DNA from 2 places in the Thalassolituus sp. UBA2590 genome. Region 2 is predicted to be linked to the other one. Evidence: predicted binding sites of a transcription regulator. Region 2 holds the regulator's gene; the other holds the start of a gene.

Region 1 (7,390 bases), on a different contig from region 2:
ACAGGCCATGTCTGATCGACCTGACAGGAGATTTGATCTTGAAACCGGTAAAAGTAGGTATCTGCGGTTTAGGTACAGTAGGCGGTGGTACATTTAATGTACTGACTAATAATGCGAAAGATATTGCACGCCGTGCCGGTCGGGACATTATTATCGAGCAGGTTGCCATGCGTCATCCAAACCCGGCGGTGGAAATCGGCTCGGTTAAGACGACAGAAGATGTTGCCGACGTCATCAGCAATCCTGATATCGATATCGTGGTCGAACTGATTGGTGGCTACACCGTAGCAAAAGACGTAGTGATGGGCGCCATCGAAAACGGCAAGCATGTCGTCACTGCGAACAAGGCTCTGATCGCCGTTTACGGCTCTGAAATCTTTGCTGCTGCGGAAGCGAAAGGCGTGTCTGTGATGTACGAAGCCGCTGTCGCCGGTGGCATTCCGATCATCAAGGCCATTCGTGAAGGTCTGGCGGCAAACCATATTAACTGGCTTGCAGGTATCATTAACGGTACCGGTAACTTCATCCTGACCGAAATGCGTGACAAAGGCCGTGATTTTGCCGACGTACTGGCAGAGGCCCAGGCGCTGGGGTATGCCGAAGCTGATCCGACGTTTGACGTTGAAGGTATTGATGCTGCACACAAGCTAACCATTCTTGCGTCGATCGCTTATGGTATCCCGCTTCAGTTTGAGCATTGCTATACCGAAGGTATCAGCAAAGTGGCTCCAGAGGACGTTGAATACGCAGAAGAGCTGGGTTATCGCATCAAGCACCTCGGGATCAGCAGCCGCACCGAGAAGGGCATTGACCTGCGTGTGCATCCGACTCTGATCCCTGAGCACCGTCCGATTGCCAAAGTCGACGGCGTACTTAACGCTGTGACCGTAAATGGTGATGCCGTAGGCGATACCCTGTACGTAGGTGCTGGCGCAGGAGCTGGGCCGACTGCATCGGCGGTAGTTGCTGACATCATTGATCTGGCACGAACGCTGGAAGCACCGGCGTCGGCAAGTGTTAATCACCTGGCGTTCGATAGTGAAAGCATCGATAACCTGCGTGTACTGCCGATTGAACAGGTAGAAACTGCATACTATCTGCGTATTCAGGTTCAGGATCGCACCGGTGTACTGGCGAGCATCGCGACGACGCTCAGCGAGCACGACATCAACATAGAGGCTCTGATTCAGAAAGAGCCGCGCATGGAGAATGATCTGGCTCAGATCATTATCCTGACCCACAAAGTGGAAGAAGCGCGTATGAATGCTGCGATCGAGGCTGTTGAGAGCCTCGACAGTACACACGGTAAGATCACTCGCATCCGTGTTGAGCATCTCGACTGACCGCTGTAACACCGACGTATGCGACACAAAGCGGAGCCTCAGGGCTCCGTTTTTTGTCCTGTCTGACGGTCTTTACGGATAAAATAGAGGCGTTCTTATGTGTTTAGCATATTCTTAACCAGTAGTTATTCGTTCAGGACAGGGCTTATGTTGAGTCGAATCGTAGTTTCTCTGGCTTTTATGCTAGGAATGTCGTTCTCTGCGGTCGCAGAAGAAAAGGTCGTACGACTCGCTTCTCTGGAATGGGCGCCATACACCAGTGAGACACTCAAGAATCAAGGGGCGACTACAGAAGTAGTGCGTCGTGCCTTTGCAGCCATGGGATATGAGCTTCAGGTAATTTTTTACCCATGGGAGAGAGCCGTCAAAATGGGCAGCGATGGCAGTCACGGCCTGGATGGTTTCTTTCCGGAGTATTATCGTGAAGACGTTAATGAGGGCATCGTGTTTTCGGATCCGGTTGGATACGGGCCTCTTGGCCTTGCACAGAGGGTTGATATGGTAGTCGACTGGAAAAAGCTCGAAGATCTGACGCCATACACCATAGGTACCGTTCAGGGATATGCCAATACCATAGAGTTTGATGAACTGGTTATTGAACAGACCCTGAATGTCAGTGAAGCTATGACAGATGTTACCAATCTGATGAAACTGGTTTACGGCCGGGTCGATCTCTCGGTTATTGATCAACACGTATTCGCTTATTTACTGGCAACGAATCCTGAACTCAATGCAGTACAGGATCAGTTGTTGTTTCATCAAACGCTGCTGGAGATAAAGTCTCTCTACGTCTGTTTCAACGAAGGCAGTGCTGACCTTGCTGAAATCCTTAATCAAGGGCTCGCCAAAATTGACATACGAGCCATGCAGGACGAGATATTCTCTGATTATTACCTGAGCAAATGAATATCGTTTTTCCATTTATCAGGTGAATAGTGTAGTCTGCGCACATGTTTCCTCCTGCGCTGTTCTGCCATGAATCTTGATCGTATCGACCTTAACCTCCTCGTATATCTCGACGTACTGCTGCGCGAAGGCAGTGTCACCAAAGCTGCTCAACAGCTGGGTATTACTCAGCCTGCCATGAGTAATGGTTTGCGCCGACTCAGAGATCTGTTTGGTGATCCGCTGCTGGTGCGAACGTCTGATGGCATGACAGCAACAGAGCGTGCTCAGGAGCTACAGCCGGTGATCCGCAAAGCTTTGGGTGAGTTACAGATGGCCCTGCAGCCACAGGAAGAATTTGACGCCAGAATCAGTCACCGGGTGTTCCGGATTATGGTGAGTGACTATGCCGAGTCGACACTCGTTCCTGAACTGGTAAAGCGTCTCAGGACGGATGCGCCGGATGTCATTCTTGATGTACTGACCCCGTCTGACGTTACTTTTAAAGACGTTGAAGCAGGGAAGGTCGATATGGCGATTAACCGCTTTGATGAGATGCCTCAATCCTTTCACCAGATGGCTCTCTGGCAGGATGACTTCGTTTGTCTGGTGAATCCAGACCATCCCAATGTCGACCGATTTGATCTGGACGCTTACCTGTCCAGTAAGCATATCTGGGTAAGTAAAACCGGTATGGGCGCAGGAGTGGGTATCGATCCGGAAAAGGTCGTGCGTCTGGGCTGGGTGGACAATGCATTATCAAAGCTGGGGCAAAAGCGAAAAATATCTGTATTTACCCGTCACTATCAGATGCCAGCGCTACTTGCGCTCAATAATGATCTGGTTGCTACTTTGCCTCGAAAGGTAGCCGATATGCAGGCCGAATCAGCCTCTCTGCAGGTGAAAGAGCCTCCATTCAAGATCCCTCCGTTCGAGCTCAAGATGGCATGGTCCCCCTTACTACAGCATCATCAGGCACATCGCTGGTTACGGCGTACAATCGTTGATGTAGCGCAGTACTGTTAACTTGCTCATGTCGCTTGTAGAACACTTGTAGCCTGCGTGTGGCGAATTGTCCGGATTTGTCACGCCGCTTGATTCACATCAAGCCAAGGCCCTCCACTTAGGACACAATAGAGCCTGTTGATAAGAGTGTTAATTCAGGAGGCGCTCATGTCCATGATGTTCTGGGATTATCCGCAATTGTCGGTTCAGTTTATGAATCGCGAGCATGAGACCTTTGTAGGTCTCATGAATGATGCAGAGCAGGCGCTGACGATGGGGACCTTCTCGGTTCAGCACTTTAAACGGCTTGTACAGCATTGCCAGGAGCATTTCGCACACGAAGAGCGTGAGATGCAGAGGGCGCACTTTCCAGGTTTCGAATTACACAAGAAACAGCACGATCGTGTGTTGCTGGAGATGACTGAGCTTCTCAAGGAATATGTCGCGACTCAGGACATTGAGCCATTGCTCAGGTACCTGCAAGACGTGTTACCTGAATGGTTTACTCAGCACATTCACACACTGGATCAGGTGACGGCGCAATACCTCACTGCCGCCTATGCCAAATCAAACCGTCGGGCTAAATCGATCGGTTAACCAGGGTCATGCGCAAAGTATGGCTTTCGCCAGGCTCAAGCGATACTGCGGCGTCCATAACATCCGCGGACTCAACGCAGAACATGTTTTTCCAGGCGTCATCCTCAAACTGACTCAGGCGTGCTCCTTTATCAATCCACGGGTTCCAGACAATCGCCGTGCGGTTATTTCCGCTTAAGATCATGGTTGAGCCGGGAGATTGCAGAGTAAGATCCCGGCTGACCGTGTAAATCCGGTCGGTTTCTTCGACGAATGCAACAGGTCCGTTCTGCGTTTTTGTTACCCAGCCATCGAGGGCATCGATATATGACTCATCTTCAAGCCCGGCGATGCTGGTCTGGTTAATATCGGTCGTAGGGAAATAGGTATGCAAGGCCTGAGAGACTGTGACCTTTTTCTGCCTGGCAGTTGTTGTGAGAGCCAGTGTCAGCGCGGAAGCCGACATGGTTATCTCAAGTTTAAGTGAGGCCTCGCCGTTCCAGGCTGGGTGTGCGGGATTCTCAAGAGACAGGCTGAGTACAATGTCTGAGTCAGATTCAGCGACAGAGGTCAAGCTCCAGTCCTGAGAGCGGGCGAAGCCGTGTGCTGGTGCATTGTCACCGGTGATATATGCTGCCACAGATGACGGATTCTTAGCAGCATCACCGAACCAGGGCCAGCAGATGGGGATTCCACCACGTAGAGAGGTGCCGGTTTTATATTCTGCAGCCTCGCTTAGCCAGAGCCACTCTTCGCTCTGGACGGCAAAGCGCAGCAGCTGTGCGCCTTGTATCGCCAGATCTGCACTGAAGTCGGTATGGCGAACCAGGATCACTGGCAGAGCATCGCGCATTTCTACCGACAGGTATTGAGTATCGCTCAGTTGCTCGCGCAGTGCGTTATACTTCTGCAGAGTCATAAGGCAGCTCCGAATCTGGGAATTTACGTCGATGATGACACAGTGCTGGTGGGATAAATAGTTGAATAAACAATTACTTAAAGACGCGTTACTGAGATCACTCGACGAAGAGATCAATGCCGCATTAGCGGCCGCAGGTGAGGCACATGCAACGGCCTCGCATGGCGAAAATAAGCCCGAGAACCAGTACGATACTCTGGCGCTGGAGGCTGCTTATCTCGCGCATGGGCAATCCGAGAGGATTCTCCAACTACAACAGACCAGAATAAATCTGAGTCGTTGGGTCGCTCCGGATTTCAGTGAAGATGACTCGGTGCGGATGGGCGCCTGTGTGGTACTGCTTTCTGAAAACGACGAGGAAAGAAGCATATTTATTGCCCCTGTCGGTGGCCGGGAACTGGAGTTTGAAGGTGAGAAAATATTGGTGGTCAATCAGGAAGCACCAGTAACCCGGCGCCTGAGTGGCTTGCAGATCGGCGATGAAGTGGAGCTGACTCTGGGGGGGCGCAGCAGCCTCTGGGAACTGCTCGCTATTCATTAATTTTCCTTTTCTCTCTTTTCCATTTCTCTCTTTTCTCTTCTCTGGTGTCGGTCTTGGCACGCCCCCCAAAATAGTATGTCGCATTATTGGTGGTCAATGCAGGTCAATTGTCGTGTCTTACCGATTGAGTGCCTGCGCCAGAGCAAAGTGTCATAGACCTGTTATTCGCCGCTGTCATATATCTGCTCTTTGATTCATAAAAGAGCAGCTAAGGACAGTCTCATGCGAACAATCTCACCGTATAACACTAAACTCGATAAACATAATGCTTACTGGATGGCGCGTATTGCTGAGGCAGTGTACGAGTGCACTTCTGACTGTGATCAACTGCCTAATGAAGCCACGATTCTGGCTGGGCTCAAGCAAGATGATGATGGCTTTCGCTCTGTTATGGGAGTTGATAAAAACTCGGCGCAAGCTGCTCTCGTCGAACACGACGATTATCTGTGTATGGCGTTTCGTGGCACTAACGAGTTAGCTGACTGGCTTGATAACCTTAATGCGTTTTCTACACCGCAGCTCTTTGGCGAATTTCATCGTGGTTTCTGGTTGTGTTGCGAAGATGTCTGGACGCCTATGTTTGCGCGTTGTCTCGAATTACAGAGTGAGAAAAAGCGCCCTGTTTTTCTGACTGGGCATAGCCTCGGGGGAGCCATGGCGACGATTGCAGCCGCGCACTTTGTGCAGATGGACAAACCCTTCACCAGTGTTTATACCTTTGGTCAGCCGCGGGCGATGACGCGAGAGACTGCTCAGATATTTAATATGGAGTGCAAGTCGCGTTTTTTCAGGTTCCATAACAATAACGATATCGTGACACGGGTGCCTGCCCGGGTGATGGGCTACAGCCATATTGGCAGTTATCTTTATATTTCTGAAGAAAAAGAAATTTATCGCGAATCAGGTTTCTGGTTTCGTTTTCTTGATTATGTCGATGGCGCTCTCAGCGATCTGCGTGAAGCTGGCATTGACGGAATCAAAGATCATGATATGGGCGAATACCTCCAGGCCATTGAAGCCTGGGATATCCGTGACTAAGCGTGTAGTTCGAAGAAGGGGCTCACTACAGGTGAAAGTTCACTCTGGCATATCTTCGCTGGAGTGACGCTCGGGGATCTGCTCTGATGCCTCACCCCAGGTTCGGTTAATTTTGCGGCCACGTTCGACCGCTGGGCGTTGAGCAATTAGTTTCGTCCAGCGTTGCAGGTGCTCGTAGGACGTGACGTCGAGAAACTTCCCAGCCTCGTACAGGTTGCCCTGAACGAGCTCGCCATACCAAGGCCAGATAGCGATATCGGCAATCGAGTATTCATCGCCTGCCATATAAGTATTGTTGGCGAGGTGTTTGTCCAGCACATCCAGCTGGCGCTTAACCTCCATCGTGAATCGTTCAATCGGGTATTCGTATTTTTCCGGGGCGTAAGCGTAGAAATGCCCAAAACCACCGCCAAGCATCGGCGCGGCGCCCATTTGCCAGAAAAGCCAGTTAAAGCATTCGGTCCGGGCGGCATGAGCTTCCGGAATAAAGCGTCCGAATTTTTCTGCCAGGTAGCGCAGAATTGAGCCCGATTCGAAAACCCGCACCGGGGTTTCACCTGACTGGTCTATTAATGCTGGAATTTTCGAATTCGGGTTTACTTCAACAAAGCCGGAGCCGAATTGATCACCTTCGAGGATGTTCGTTACCCAGGCATCGTATTCGGCGCCTTTTTCGCCTGCGGCAAGCAGTTCTTCCAGCAGAATAGTCACTTTTACTCCGTTAGGTGTAGCCAGTGAATAAAGCTGCAGAGGGTGTTCGCCCTTGCTCAAAACCTTATCGTGAGTTGCGCCGGAAACAGGGCGATTAATATTTGCGAACTGACCGCCGTTGCCTGGTTTCCAGGTCCAGACCTCGGGGGGCGTGTAGGTAGTGTCACTCATTGACCGGCTCCTGTTAGTAAATAATTTATTTCATACTAACGGGAAGACAGTGTGCTTAAAGGTGAGTTTCTGAGACAGTCTGTCTAATGAGGCGTTTAACCGGTTGTTTACTGAGCATCAATAACGGAACTGAATCCAGCTTTCAGGTCTTCAAGGCCGCATCCTGACGTCAGTTCCATTGTGCTGAGCCCTGCGTCCTCA
Region 2 (7,390 bases):
TGGTAGAACGAGTAGCCCGGCAACGATCAGAAGGACGCCGCCGACAAGAGTTACACTGCGTCGGATCATTAGTTATGCTTTAGAAAAGCCTCAAGGGCGCGTGCAAGTAGTGTGTGCGCTCAAACTACTGACCAGATGTTGCAATACGATGACCGAAAATAAAAAGCCGCTGCCGCGCCGGGCACACCTGATTACACCGGGCGGGCTGAAAGCTCTTGAAGACGAGCACGATTTTTTATGGCGCCGCGAACGCCCGAAGGTAACTCAGGAGGTCTCTGACGCGGCTAAGCTCGGAGACCGTTCCGAGAACGCTGAATACATTTACGGGAAAAAGCGCCTCAGACAGATAGATGGTCGTCTCAGGTTTCTCGGCAAGCGCATTGAGGCAGTCACCGTGGTCGATCGTCCGCCGGCAGATCTCGATAAAGTGTTTTTTGGTGCCTGGATTGAACTTGAAGACGAAGACGGTGAGATCCTGCGTTACCGGATTGTCGGGGAAGATGAGATCGACTTACCGCATGGGTACATTAGCGTTGATGCGCCACTGGCACGTGGCTTAATTGGTAAGTTCGTTGATGATGAGGTGACCGTGCGTCTTCCTAAAGGAGAAACGACGTACTTTATTGCTAAAGTACAGTACGAGCGACCTCACTGGGATAAGCGGCCGACACCCGAGTTTTCGTAAGTGATCCCCGTGCGGGAATATGACGCACGGGCAGGTATGAACTAGTCTTGAGCAAAGGAGGTGCATGATGATGCAACGATGGCTGCTTACGCTGCTCGCTATACCGGCCCTGGCTCTGGCCGATAATCACGCGGATCACGGTTCAGATTCAAACCAAGATACTAAAGATGCGCTGTCAGAAGCCTATGTGATGCCGGTCTGGGTCGATGCTGTGACTCAGGTTTGCCCATGGAAATCGGAAGACGCTGAAGGGTATATCCGTCTGATTCGAAAGATGAACGACGATGGCAGTCACGGGCTGTTCGTACAATGGCTACGGAAAGGAATTGCAGGCGCCCCGACAGCGGCGGTATCAACGCTGGCCGTAGAGCCGCTTGAAAAAGACTATCTGGTCAGAATTGAAATGCCGCAGCCGACCCTGGCGCGGGATGCTTGTCGCCTCAAGGCGATGGCGGAAGATATGATGAATGAGCGACGTTACGAATTCGACCTGCTGCTCCGGGGGCCCGGCGACATGCAGGTCAATATTACGCGTATGCTTGGCGGCGGAGTCTGAGCGGGGTCAGTCGTCCGACGCCAGAAGGTCAATGCGGGTACCCAGGTGGCTCTTATCCTGTTCGTCCTGCAGACCTTCGAAGTTCCACAGTTCGCGATCGCCCAGCTGTGATGGCGCAACGTTACAGACAGCGGCAAAGATGTTTTCACTGCGTCCTGGTTGTTCTTTCTCCCACTGAGCCAGCATTCCTTTGATGTTCTGACGCTGCAGGTTCTCTTGAGAACCGCACAGATTGCAGGGAATGATCGGGAATTCTTTCTCGATGGCAAACTTCTCAATGTCTTTTTCTTTGCAATACGCCAGAGGACGAATGAGAACGTGCTTTTTGTCGTCGCTGAGCAGCTTGGGCGGCATGGCCTTGAGCTTGCCGCCGTGGAACATATTCAGAAATAGAGTTTCGATGATGTCGTCACGGTGATGACCCAATGCAATCTTGTTGGCGCCAATCGATTCTGCATAGCCATACAGAGTACCGCGGCGCAGGCGTGAGCATAGCCCGCAGGTGGTTTTTCCTTCAGGGATGATCTCTTTAACGACGCTGTAGGTGTCTTTCTCGATGATATGGTAGGGCACGCCCACCTGTTCAAGGTAAGCCGGTAGGATATGCTCAGGGAAGCCTGGCTGTTTCTGATCCATATTGACGGCGATCAGCTCGAAGTTGACGGGCGCGCTCTTTTGCAGGCTCATCAGAATTTCCAGCATGGTGTAAGAGTCTTTGCCACCCGACAGACACACCATGATTTTGTCACCGTCTTCAATCATCCGGTAATCTTCGATGGCTTTGCCGACGTTACGACGAAGGCGCTTCTGGAGCTTGTTGAATTCGGTTCTGGATTTGCGTTCAGCTTGATTGGCTGCAGCTTCAGTAGCTTCTGCAGATAGCTCAGCGGCCGCTGGATCGAAGATCTCAGGCTGATAGCCTTCTTCAGGTTGTGAAACAGCAGATTCAGACACGTTCAATTCAGACATACAACACCCCATGCGTAGGGTGCGCTTTATATCAGAATGCGGTGCTTATATAAACATCAGGCCACAGCGTCACTGGATTCAACCAGTTCTTCATAGCGTTGCACGAAGTCCTGTACGCTCAGGTCGTCACGGGTGTGATAACAGTTTTTCCAGAGCGTTGCCAGATGCACCACACTGGCGCCACGGGGCAGGGTGAACTGAGGGTGGCGAACGTAGGCGAGCCAGGTAACAGCGGTCGCATAGGCGAGGTTTGTTGTTAGTTCAGCGTGCGGGTTCTCCAGGAATTCCCGTTGGCTGGCAATGCCTCGCACTTTACTGGCCAGTTCTGGCCGATCTGCAAGATAGTCATCCCAGATATGCCGGTGCGTCAGGCCATGCAGCCGGTAAATACCCGAGGTGCGTTGCCCCTCTGTTTTCAGGAATGAGCCCAGCTCAGACTCAATGGCTGCAGTACCCAGCAGTAAAAGCTCTGCGTCGGCACTGTTAGCGTCCAGTTTCTGCAGTGTTGGACGAATAACGTACGTCCGGAAATCATCAGCATCTATACCCATCAGAAACTCCAGAGGGTGTAATTTTGGCAGTCTCAATATCAGGAGCAATAAGCGTACCTGAATAACTGCCGGTACAGGCAGCGCCTGTTATCAGATGTTTACTCAATAGTACTGCCCAGTACGTGAAGCATAGTGATGCAGGTCTCAGGGGGAAGCAAATATTTGCGCACTGTGACCAATGTCTGATATAGCGAGCGAAAAGAGGATGAGCACGGTCCGTGTGCTCATTAGGATGCTAAAAGCCAAAATTTAAATCAGCTTTCTGCCTGATGCAGACACTCATCGTTGGCGCGTGTAAGTCCGGCGAGATCAAACAAGGTGTCGCTGTCTTTCAGGATAATCTCTTTGCCTTGTGTTTCGATCAGTTCATTTTTCTGGAAGCGTGTGAACACTCGGCTGATGGTTTCTACCGCCAGGCCCAGGTAGTTACTGATGTCGACACGTGACATTGGCAGGCGGAAGTGAGTCGCTGAGAAACCACGACGCTGATAACGTTGCGAAATATCCAGTAGGAAAGAGGCAACGCGTTCTTCTGCATTCTTCTTGCTGAGAAGCAGCATCATGTTCTGATCGTGCCGGATTTCATTGCCCATGGTGGTCATCAGCTGACGACGCAAATCAGGTAGCTCATCCGCCAGTTGTTCAAGCTGCTGCAACGGAATTTCACATACTGTTGTGGTTTCGAGGGCTTTTGCCGTCAGCGGATACGTGCCTGCGTTGTAGCCAGACAATCCGATCAGCTCGCTGGCCAGGTGAAAACCTGTGATCTGCTCTTCGCCATTACTTGCCAGGGTGTAGGTCTTCAGTGCGCCCGTACGAACCGCGAATACAGACTGAAATTCTGTACCTTGCTGAAACAGCAGTTGGCCTTTCTGGATCGGGCGACCACGACGGATGATGTCGTCCAGACGCTCCATATCACTTTCGGTCAGGGAAAGAGGCAGACAAAGAGCATTCAGTGAACAGGTCTGACAATGAGGCTGAGCTCCACGCAGAGGAGCATTAACTGACGTTTTCATAGGCAAGAACGATCTCTAATACTTTAGATCAAGCGGCTGCGAACATGGCAGGTTGCCACACGGAAGCCAGAGTCCAGCAACCATAACCGATCAATAATAGGCCCGCAATATTTCGCGCCCACTGATGCCGAATAATATTCATCACGGATGCCGAGGCCAGCCCAGCGGATAAAATAGCGGGAAAGGTTCCGAGACCAAAGACAAACATAGTCAGAGCGCCCATCGCAGGCTGACCGTTAGCTGCTACCCAGCTCAGAGTGCTGTATATCAGCCCACAGGGCAACCAACCCCACAACATACCGAGAAGCCACTGGCTGGCCGGATCTGAACGGCCCAGCCGCTTCTGAGCGTGGGGTTGAATCCTGCGCCAGAACAGTTGGCCAAGTTGCTCAATGCGCGTGAGCCACAGCGCCCAGCGCGCGACGTAGAGACCCATTAATATGAGCATAACGCCTGCGATTGAACGTAGTGTGATCATCAGAGCTTCGTGCAGGCTCGACAGCCAAAGTCCGAGACTGCCAACAATCAGGCCTGCAAGGGTATAGCTGGTAATGCGGCCAAAATTGAACAGCAGTGAAGCCCGGACTCTGTGCTGGGTGTCCAGCTGTCCTGCTGCCGCGGCAACTCCACCACACATAACCAGGCAGTGGCTGGCACCAAATAAGCCAAGTAGCAGGGCGGTAAGGAGGGATAAGGGTTCAGTCATTCTTGGATTTTCTGGGCTCGCCGTCTGACTCTGAATCCGCGTCTGAATTGGTCTCAACGCTATCTTCGCGGCGCTCGTTCAGGTACTCATCATCATCGAACAGAATCTTGTGCGCGGGCGAATCCAGGTCATCAAACTGGCCGCCTTTCACAGCCCAGAAAAAGATGGCAACGGCAATGGCGAGCAGGGCAATCGACAGGGGAACCAGTACGTAAATAATATCCATGGTCAGCTCTCAGCAGTAAGTGCAGGTGGACGACGAGTCAGTCGCAGGGCATTCAGAACAACAAGTAGTGAGCTGAATGACATGCCAATGGCCGCGGCCCAGGGCGGCACCATACCGGCCGCCGCAAGTGGTAACGCTATCAGGTTGTATAGTAACGCCCAACCGATGTTCTGACGAATGACATTGCGGGTTTTGTGGGAGACTGATAACGCATCAGCAATGACTTCAAGGCGACCATTCGTCAGCAGGGTGTCTGCATTGGTTTTCGCCAGATCTGTAGCTTCATTCACAGCCAGCGAGACATCCGCGCCCGCCAGCACCGGAACGTCATTAATACCATCTCCTACCATAAGAACGGTATCGCCCTGTTTTTGCCACTCGCGCACGATGGCAAGCTTATCCTCTGGGCTGAGGCCATTGCGCACGTCTGAAATACCGAGTTCGTCAGCGACGAGAGTCGCTGACCTTGAAGGATCGCCGGTCAGCAGTGCGACTTCAATACCGCGGGTTTTTAATGTTTCAATTAACGGACCTGCGCTGCGACGCACTGTGTCATTGAGGAGGAACCAGGCCAACGGTTGCTTATCATCGGCAAGCAATAACCACTGTCCCGATGCGCTATCTGGCGGCAGAATCCCCTCTGGCCAGACGAAATCCGGGCGGCCGAAACGGAACCTGTAGCCATTAACCTGACCACTGACGCCCTGACTCGGGTGGTGCTGAATGTCTTCGGTAGCAAGCACCGGGTAGTGACGGAAGGCTTTCGCAATCGGGTGGCTGGCGTGCTGTTCAAGCGATGCAACTACCGAGGCCAGAGTATCCTGATCCAGCTCCAGGCTGTTTTCTATACCGCCCGCAACAGGGCGGACTTCCGTCAGTGTCAGGTGCCCCAGAGTCAGGGTGCCTGTTTTATCGAACACCACGCGGTTCACTGACTGCAGGGTTTCCAGAACATGACCTTTACTGATTAATAAGCCGCGTTCGCGCAGCGCCGTTGTTGCCGCTGTCAGAGTGGTTGGCGTAGCAAGTGACAGGGCACATGGGCAGGTGACGACGAGAACAGAGAGTGCGATAAAGAAGGCGTGGTCGTTGCCCTGAAACATCCAGTAGCTGAACACCGACGCGGAGATAATCAGAACCGCCGCAACGAACCGGCTGGCAATGCTATCGGCAATAAGAGCGACTTTGGGCTTTTCCTGCTGCGCGCGATCCATCAGGCGAACGATGGTCGATAGCTGCGCATCGGCACCGGTGGCTGTGACTTCCATAATGAGCGGGCTTTCGACGTTCATGGTGCCGCCGATCAACGTGTCGCCGGCTTGCTTGTTCAGCGGCATGTATTCGCCCGTCAGTGCTGATTCGTCGACCGTGCTCTGACCTTCAACCACAACGCCATCGGCTGGGACTGGATACCCGGGTTTCAGCAACAAACGGTCGCCGGTTGAAATGTCACCTGCGGCGATGATTTCTTCACCGTCCTGCGTTTGTTTCAGCGCTACATTCGGCAGAAGTGTCATCAGGTTGTTGCCTGCTTTGCCCATTCGATGGCGGGCGCGCATTTCCAGAAAACGCCCGAGCAGCAGCAGGAAAGTGAACATACAGACAGAGTCGAAATAAACTTCGACGCCCTGGTTGAACGTGCTCCAGATACTGGCGCAGAAGGCGAGAATAATTGCCAGTGACACAGGTACATCCATGGTCAGATGGCGTGTCTTCAAATCGCGTATTGCCGCATCAAAGAAAGGTCGGGCGCTGTATAACACGACTGGTAAGGTCAGAATCATTGACGCGAAGCGCATAAATACTTCGTACTGCTCTGCCATGCCAGCATACAGGGGCACCGCAAGCATCATCACCTGCATCATGCCGATACCGGCGACGGCGAGCCGCCGGATCGCTTTCTTACCCTCACGCTCGCGCTGCGCGTCGTCTTCCGTTGATGAAAACGGTGCGGCTTTGTAGCCGAGGCGATAGATGGCTTCGAATATCTGGGATAGTGCGATGTCGGTATTATTCCACGCAACGACGAGTCGGTGGTTCGAGAGATTCAGTGTCGCCCGTTCGACACCTTTGAGTTGATTAACTCTGTGCTCAATCAACCAGGCACAGGCAGCACAACTGATTCCGTCGATAATCAGCGTCGCTTCTTTCTGCTCTCCCTGCGTTGCAACAAACTGCTTCTGCAAGGCTTCGCTGTCATACAGACTGAGAGACTCGCGAGCGGTCAGGACCTCGTCGTCTTCGTTTGCAGGCGATATCTGTGGGAGTTCTGTGCGGTGGCGGTAGTAATCTTTGAGACCAGAAGCAACGATGGTTTCGGCCACGGCTTTACAGCCTGGGCAGCACATGGGTTCTTCTTTGCCATCGATGATGGCCGTCCACTGCTGGCCTGCTTTCAGCGGTTCACCGCAGTGAAAGCAGGGCGTACGGAGGCTTTGCGTCATTGAGTGACTGTCTGAATCTTCTTACCGTTTTCGATGACTGTACGCGCTGTAACGCGCCACTCCTGATCCGGGCTGGTCAGCCAGATAACGCGCTTCTGCGGCAGCTCCAGCTCATTGGCGGCAACGTACTGACCACCCGGAGTACGCTGCAGAAACAGAGTAAGGTCACGATCTTCAAGTGTTGGATGAATCAACTGAAGCTGCAGAGAGCCAGGGTCTTCATCCGCAATGGAT

Evidence for each region. Region 2 encodes FNR, which switches genes on or off when oxygen is low (the NO sensors DNR and NnrR bind a similar motif). Its sites were predicted from a motif close to TTGATNTANATCAA; they were not measured.
Region 1: B2067_RS09120 (bacteriohemerythrin) is a predicted target of FNR. The motif match lies at 3,323-3,336, and genes of this name have one in related genera.

Annotation. Positions count from the first base shown of each region.
Region 1 covers NZ_DDKU01000100.1:15,437-22,826, forward strand. Annotated here, with positions in the region: gene B2067_RS09105 (homoserine dehydrogenase) at 39-1,343, shown strand; gene B2067_RS09110 (substrate-binding periplasmic protein) at 1,491-2,249, shown strand; gene B2067_RS09115 (LysR family transcriptional regulator) at 2,319-3,254, shown strand; gene B2067_RS09120 (bacteriohemerythrin) at 3,402-3,830, shown strand; gene B2067_RS09125 (D-hexose-6-phosphate mutarotase) at 3,814-4,728, opposite strand; gene B2067_RS09130 (GreA/GreB family elongation factor) at 4,790-5,269, shown strand; gene B2067_RS09135 (lipase family protein) at 5,492-6,307, shown strand; gene yghU (glutathione-dependent disulfide-bond oxidoreductase) at 6,347-7,189, opposite strand; partial or broken gene B2067_RS09145 (hypothetical protein) at 7,297-7,390, opposite strand, start outside.
Region 2 covers NZ_DDKU01000004.1:31,698-39,087, reverse strand. Annotated here, with positions in the region: gene B2067_RS00430 (PGPGW domain-containing protein) at 1-69, opposite strand, end outside; gene greB (transcription elongation factor GreB) at 149-685, shown strand; gene B2067_RS00420 (hypothetical protein) at 753-1,241, shown strand; gene ttcA (tRNA 2-thiocytidine(32) synthetase TtcA) at 1,248-2,210, opposite strand; gene B2067_RS00410 (hypothetical protein) at 2,267-2,761, opposite strand; gene fnr (fumarate/nitrate reduction transcriptional regulator Fnr) at 3,016-3,780, opposite strand; gene B2067_RS00400 (sulfite exporter TauE/SafE family protein) at 3,809-4,486, opposite strand; gene ccoS (cbb3-type cytochrome oxidase assembly protein CcoS) at 4,479-4,712, opposite strand; gene B2067_RS00390 (heavy metal translocating P-type ATPase) at 4,715-7,156, opposite strand; gene B2067_RS00385 (FixH family protein) at 7,153-7,390, opposite strand, start outside.